2 regions of the Rhodococcus olei genome follow, and region 1 is predicted to be linked to the other one. Evidence: riboswitches for the same ligand, from Rfam matches in the RefSeq annotation. Region 1 holds a riboswitch; the other holds the start of a gene.
What was found. Region 1 has a riboswitch for cobalamin ahead of cobN (cobaltochelatase subunit CobN). Riboswitches for the same ligand answer to the same signal wherever they lie in the genome.

Region 1 (3,408 bases):
GCCCCTCGCGCATGTACGGGGCCGCGACGGCGCGGGAGATGCTGCGGCCGTGCCGGGCGCTGTGGAACGCGATCACGTCCGCCTCGCCGATGAGCCGCGCGGCCTTGACGGTGACCAGTTCCGGATCGCCGGGGCCCAGACCGATGCCGAAGAGCCTGCCGGCCATCACTCGACCTCCGTCGCGATCGCGTTCAGCGCGGCCGCGGTGATCGCGCTGCCACCGCGGCGGCCGCGCACGACGAGATACTCGACGTCGCCGGCGCGGGCGATCAGGTCCTCCTTGGATTCGGCGGCACCGATGAAGCCGACCGGGCAGCCGATGATCGCGGCGGGCTTCGGAGCGCCCTGGTCGATCATGTCGAGGAGGTGGAACAGTGCGGTCGGCGCGTTGCCGATCGCGACGACCGCGCCCTCGAGCTTCGGCCCCCACAACTCCAGCGCGGCCGCCGAGCGGGTGTTGCCGAGCCGTTCGGCGATCACCGGTACCCGCGGGTCGCCGAGCATGCAGACGACGTCGTTCTTGGCGGGCAGACGCTTCCGCGTCACCCCGGAGGACACCATCGTCGCGTCACAGAAGATCGACGCCCCGTCCCGCAGCGCCGCGCGGGCCGTCGACACCACACCGGGGGTGAACGCGACGTCGTCGACGAGGTCGACCTGGCCGCACGCGTGGATCATCCGGACGACGGCCTGGGAGACGTCCGCGGGGAACCTCGACAGGTCGGCCTCTGCCCGGATCGTGGCAAAGGACTGACGGTAGATCTCGGCGCCGTCGCGGATGTAGTCGGTCATGGGTCTCCACGATATGGGGTCAGGACGGGGCCCGGTCCACCCGGTAGCCGTCGCCGGTGGCGACGACGTCGGTCACCGCGCCGCGGGGGCGACCGCACTTGCGTTCGCAGCCCGCCCAGTGCTGGCGGCCGTCGGCGGGCAGGTCGCCGGACTCGACGGCCGCGGCGGCGTCACCCCGCACGTCGGCGAGGGACTTCGCGCAGCCCGGGCGCCCGGCACAGGCGGACACCTGCAGCCACGGGGAGTTCGCGTCGAAGATGAGCCCCATCGGGGCGAGCACCCGCACCACCTGCTCGGCTGCCCACTCGTCGAGGTCGTGCAGCAGCACCGACCGCCACGGTGTGATCGTGATCGGACGTTCGACCGCGACGAGGAAGTCCGCGACGCGGGCAGGCAGGATCCCGAACCGCAGTCCGGCGGCGAGGGTGACCCGTCCGTCGGGCTGGTCGAGCCAGCCGATCGGCGCCGACGCGTCCGCGGCGGCGAGGTCGACGGGATCGGTGGTCGCGGCCAGTCCCAGGCGCTCGAGCACCCGGTCCGGGCCGCCCTCGATCTCGTGCAGCCGCCACCGGGTGCCGCGGATCTCCCGCAGCGCCCGGGCGGCGTCGAGGGCCGCCGCGACCGCGTCGCCCGCGGGCAGCCGGACGCCGTGATCGCGCCCCGCGAGCACCAGGGCGAGCCGGTCCGGGCCGACGGCGTGCAACCCGATGTCACCGGCGAGTCCCGTGACGTCGCCGCGGCCGTCGTCGAGGGTGAACAGGACGCGGCCGGGCAGGTCGGCGAGGCGCGGATCGGCGCACAGCCCGGCGTCGAGCTGGGGCACCCAGTCGCGGACGTCGACGAGGCCGCCGATCCGGCCCGACAGCGGGGTCGCCAGGATGTTGCGTACCCGCTCGTGGGTCGCGGACGGCAGCAGCCCGGCCGCGGACAGCCGGTCCGCGAACGCGCCCGGGTCCGTCACCTCGCGCAGCTGGAGGTTGCCGCGCGAGGTCAGCTCGACTTCCCCGTTCCCGAGGTCGCGCGCCGCGTCGGCGAGGACCTGCAGCTGTTCGGGGGCGATCGCCCCGCCGGGCAACCGCACTCGGGACAGGGCGCCGTCGGCGGCCTGGTGCACCTGGAGGGCGCCCGGGCAGGCGTCTGGGCGCGATCGTTCGGGGGAGGACTCGGGATCGGACATCGCTTCCAGGGTACGGCGCGGCGCCCGGTGCCGAGCGCCGCCGACGCGGCGACCGGGTGCCGGTACGATCAGCGGCGATTGCGGCAGCTCGCGAGGAAACCGGTGCAAACCCGGTGCGGTCGCGCCACTGTGACCCGGACACCGGTCCGGGGAGCCAGACACTCGTCGGCTGCCGTCCCGAACCGAGCGGGGCGCGAAACCCCGAGGAGGCCTGCCGCGTGATCCTGCTGCTGTCCACGTCCGACACCGATCTGCTGAGCGCCCGCGCGAGCGGAGCCGACTACCGCTGGGCGAACCCGGCCCGGATCGTGGTCGACGACGTGCCCGAGCTCGTCGACGGCGCCGACCTGGTGGTCGTGCGCATCCTCGGTGGCCGCCGGGCCTGGGAGGAGGGTCTGGACGCGGTCCTGGCCGCGGGCACGCCGACCGTGGTCCTCGGTGGCGAACTGGCGCCGGACGCCGAGCTGATGGAGCTGTCCACGGTGCCCGGCAACGTGGCCGCGCAGGCCCACGCGTACTTCGCGGAGGGCGGAGCGGAGAACCTCGCCCATCTGCACGGGTTCCTCTCGGACACGGTGCTGCTGACCGGTGTCGGTTTCGAGCCGCCGGTGCACACCCCGACCTGGGGCCACCTCGAGCGGGCCCCGAGGTTCCCCGATGTCACATCGGGGAACCCGACCGTGGCGGTGCTGTACTACCGCGCCCAGCACCTGGCCGGGAACACCGACTACGTCGAGGCGCTGTGCCGGGCGATCGAGGATCGCGGGGCCCGGCCGCTGCCGATCTTCTGCGCGTCGCTGCGCACCGCCGAGCCGGAGCTGCTCGACGTGCTGTCCGGGGTGGACGCGATGGTCGTGACGGTCCTGGCGGCCGGCGGCACCAAGCCGGCGGGCGCGTCCGCCGGGGAGGACGATGAGTCCTGGGACGTCTCGGCGCTGGCCGCGCTCGACGTCCCGATCCTGCAGGGCCTGTGCCTGACCGGCAGCCGCGAGGCCTGGGAGTCCAACGACGACGGACTGTCCCCGATGGACGTCGCCACGCAGGTCGCGGTGCCGGAGTTCGACGGCCGGATCATCACGGTTCCCTTCTCGTTCAAGGAGATCGACGCCGACGGGCTGACCACCTACGTCCCCGACGCCGACCGCGCGGCCCGGGTCGCGGGGATCGCGGTGCGGCACGCGCGGCTGCGGCACATCCCGAACCCGGACAAGCGGATCGCCCTGATGCTGTCGGCGTACCCGACCAAGCACGCGCGGATCGGCAACGCGGTCGGCCTGGACACCCCGGCCAGCGCGATCGCGCTGCTGACCGCGATGCGCGAAGCCGGCTACGACCTCGGACCGGCCGACGGGGAGGACGCGCTGCCGGGGCTGGCGTCCGGAGACGGCGACGCGCTGATCCACGCGCTGATCGCCGCCGGCGGCCAGGACCCGGACTGG
Region 2 (3,408 bases), on a different contig from region 1:
CGGACCGTGATCACCGCGACCTTGTCGCGCCGCTGGTAGGCGTCGCGCAGCAACGACACGACGGCACCCGTGACGGCGGACAGCCGGTCGCGGGCGGCCATCGAGCCGGACGCGTCGACGACGAACACGATCAGGTTGCCCTCGCGGCCCTCCTTCACCGCGCCGCGGATGTCGCCGGGCGCCAACACCATTCGGCCGTCGCGGCGACCCCGCGCGACCTGGTGTTCGGCGGCCGCGAACAGGGTGCCGACGAGGTGCAGGCCGCGTCCGGGTTCGGTCGTGGCCCGCACGGTCCGGCCCTGCGGGGACCGCGAGCGCGACCGCCGGCCGGGAGCGCCCTCACCGACGCCGGGGACGGTGAGCAGCCGGGTGCGGAACTGCGCGGAGGGCGACCCGACGGGGCGTTCCTTCGCCGGGCCGGGACCGGACGGGTCGGTGGCCTCGGGCTCGGCCCGTTCACCCGTGGCGGCGTCGGTGCCGTCGGACCCCGGCGGCGGCGCGCCGCCGCCGGGACCGTCCGGGTCGGGATCGGGGTCGGGTTCCGGCTGCTGCCGCGCCTGCTCGTCGGCGTCGCGCATCGCGTCGTCGAGCTGCTGCGGGTCGAGCCCCGGCTCGTCGAACGGGTCCCGGCGGCGGCGGTGCGGCAGCGTCAGCTCGGCCGCGACCCGGACGTCCTCCTCGCCGACCTCGGCCGCGCCGCGCCACGCGGCATGCGCGGTGGCGGTGCGGGCGAGGACCAGGTCCGCGCGCATGCCGTCGACGTCGAACGATGCGCACAGTGCGGCGATGCGGCGCAGCTCGCGGTCCGGCAGCGCGACTCCCGGCAGCGCGGCGCGGGCGGCGGCGATGCGGGCGGCGGTCGCGGCGTCGGCATCGGCGTGCCGCGCGGCGAACCCGGCGGGGTCCGCTTCGAAGTCCAGGCGACGGCGCACCACCTGCATGCGGACGTCGACGTCCCGGGACGCAGCGACGTCGACGGCCAGACCGAACCGGTCGAGCAGCTGCGGGCGGAGCTCCCCCTCCTCCGGGTTCATCGTCCCGACAAGCACGAAGCGGGCGGGGTGGCTGTGCGAGACGCCGTCGCGTTCGACGTGGACGCGGCCCATCGCCGCGGCGTCGAGCAGCACGTCCACCAGGTGGTCGTGCAGCAGATTCACCTCGTCGACGTACAGGACACCGTCGTGGGCGGCGGCCAGCAGTCCGGGCTGGAACGCCCGCTCCCCGTCGCGCAGCACCTTCTCCAGGTCCAGGGAGCCGACGACCCGGTCCTCGGTCGCACCGACCGGCAACTCGACCAGCCGGGCCCGGGTCCCACCCGACGTCGGCGGCAGCAGCGCCGCGAGGGCCCGCACCACCGTGGACTTGGCGGTGCCCTTCTCGCCGCGGACCAGCACACCCCCGATGCCGGGGTGGACCGCGCACAACACCAGCGCCAGCCGCAGCTGATCCTGACCGACGATCGCACTGAACGGGAATCCCGGTTCCCTCACCGAATCCTGCTGCACCACAGCGTCGTTCCCCTCACTCCCCGGTTTCCGCGCCGGGGGTCGGCCGTTCCTCCCCCCACCGCGGCGATCTGACTTCCGGTCGCGGCGGGCGGTGCCTGCGGCCGTCACAGTGGCGGGACCGTGCCTGATTCGCACAGGACTTCCCCGCGGCGGGGAACACAATGTTCGAGGCGAACTCTATCCCCCGACACGACACCGGCCGCCACCTGGCCCGGGTGGGCAGGTGGCGGCCGGTGAGCGGGCCGGGAATCAGGCGGTGGCGGCGGTGGCGACCACGGCGGGCTCCTCGAGCTCCAGCACGCGGTTGCTCCAGTCCCACACCTCGCGGAACAGGGACTCGTTGTCCGACAGCTTCAGGCCCAGCGAGGGCACCATCTGCTTGAGCTGCGGCTCCCACGACGACCAGCGGTCGCCGAAGCAGCGCTGCAGGACGTCGAGCATCGCGGGGACCGCGGTGGACGCGCCCGGGGAGGCACCGAGCAGGCCGGCGATGGTGCCGTCGGCGGCGCTGATGACCGCGGTGCCGAACTCGAGGACGCCGCCGCTGCCCTTCTTGCGGATGACCTGGACGCGCTGGCCCGCGGTGATCAGCTCCCAGTCGCCGGCGGTGGCGCGGGGCACGAACTCACGCAGGGTCTCGATGCGGTCCGCGGGCGACTGCAGGAGCTCGCCGATGAGGTACTTGGTCAGACCCAGCTCGGTGAGGCCGACACCGAGCATCGACAGGAGGTTGTTGGGCTTGACGGAACCGGGCAGGTCGGTGACCTTGCCCTGCTTGAGGAACTTGGGCGACCAGCCCGCGTACGGGCCGAACAGCAGGCCCTGCTGTCCGTTGATCACGCGGGTGTCGAGGTGCGGAACCGACATCGGGGGCGCGCCGACCGCGGCCTTGCCGTACACCTTGGCGCGGTGCTGCGCGATGAGCTCCGGGTTGGTACAGCGCAGGAACTGGCCGCTGACCGGGAAGCCACCGAAGCCCTTGGCCTCCGCGATGCCGGACTTCTGCAGCAGGTGCAGCGCGCCGCCGCCGGCGCCGACGAACACGAACTTCGCGTTGACCGTCTTCTTGTCGCCGGTGCGCTGGTTGACGACCTTGAGGGTCCAGCTGCCGTCGGACTGCTTGGACACGTTCCGCACCTCGTGACCGAAGTACACGCTGCCACCGGACGCGCCGATGTGTCCGAGGAACTGCTTGGTCAGGGCGCCGAAGTCGACGTCGGTGCCGCCGTCCGTCCAGTTCAGGGCGACCGGGTCCGAGAAGTCACGGCCCTTGGCCATCAACGGCAGCCGCTTGGCGAACTCGTCGGGTCGCTCGGTGTACTCCATGCCGGCGAACAGCGGGTGGCCGGCGAGTGCGTCGTAGCGGGCCCGCAGGTACTTCACGTTCTCGGCCCCGTGCACGAAGCTGACGTGCGGGATCGGGTTGACGAACTCCTTGGGCTCGGTCAGGATGCCGTTCTCGATCGCGTACGACCAGAACTGCCGCGAGACCTGGAACTGCTCGTTGACGTTGATCGCCTTGGCGATGTCGACGGAGCCGTCCTTGTTCTCGGGCGTGTAGTTGAGCTCGCACAGCGCCGAGTGACCGGTGCCGGCGTTGTTCCACGGGTCGCTGCTCTCGGCAGCGGCCGCGTCGAGGCGCTCGAACACGCTGATCGACCAATCCGGCTGAAGCTGCCGGAGGATCGCCCCGAGGGTGGCGCTCATGATGCCCGCACCCACGAGCACTACATCGGTCTTGGTCTGTACCGCGGTGTTGTCTGACACTGGAAAATCGACTTCCTTGTCCATTGGCAGCGGCAGTCTCGCCGACTGCACGGATAGGTTACCCGCGCGTATGTGCGGGGTTGACCTCGCCTCAATTGTGCGCCACGGAAACCGCTCCGAATACACACTACGA

Region 2: linked by a shared signal. The riboswitch ahead of ABD951_RS08085 (magnesium chelatase subunit D family protein) and the one ahead of cobN (cobaltochelatase subunit CobN) in region 1 are both predicted to bind cobalamin.

What each region holds. Positions count from the first base shown of each region.
Region 1 is NZ_BAABFB010000023.1:191,206-194,613, forward strand. Features, by position in the region: gene ABD951_RS05530 (precorrin-2 C(20)-methyltransferase) at 1-166, opposite strand, end outside; gene ABD951_RS05535 (precorrin-8X methylmutase) at 166-792, opposite strand; gene cobG (precorrin-3B synthase) at 812-1,969, opposite strand; cobalamin riboswitch at 2,013-2,153, shown strand; gene cobN (cobaltochelatase subunit CobN) at 2,188-3,408, shown strand, end outside.
Region 2 is NZ_BAABFB010000029.1:334,777-338,184, reverse strand. Features, by position in the region: gene ABD951_RS08085 (magnesium chelatase subunit D family protein) at 1-1,490, opposite strand, end outside; adenosylcobalamin (AdoCbl) riboswitch at 1,555-1,679, opposite strand; gene mqo (malate dehydrogenase (quinone)) at 1,758-3,299, opposite strand.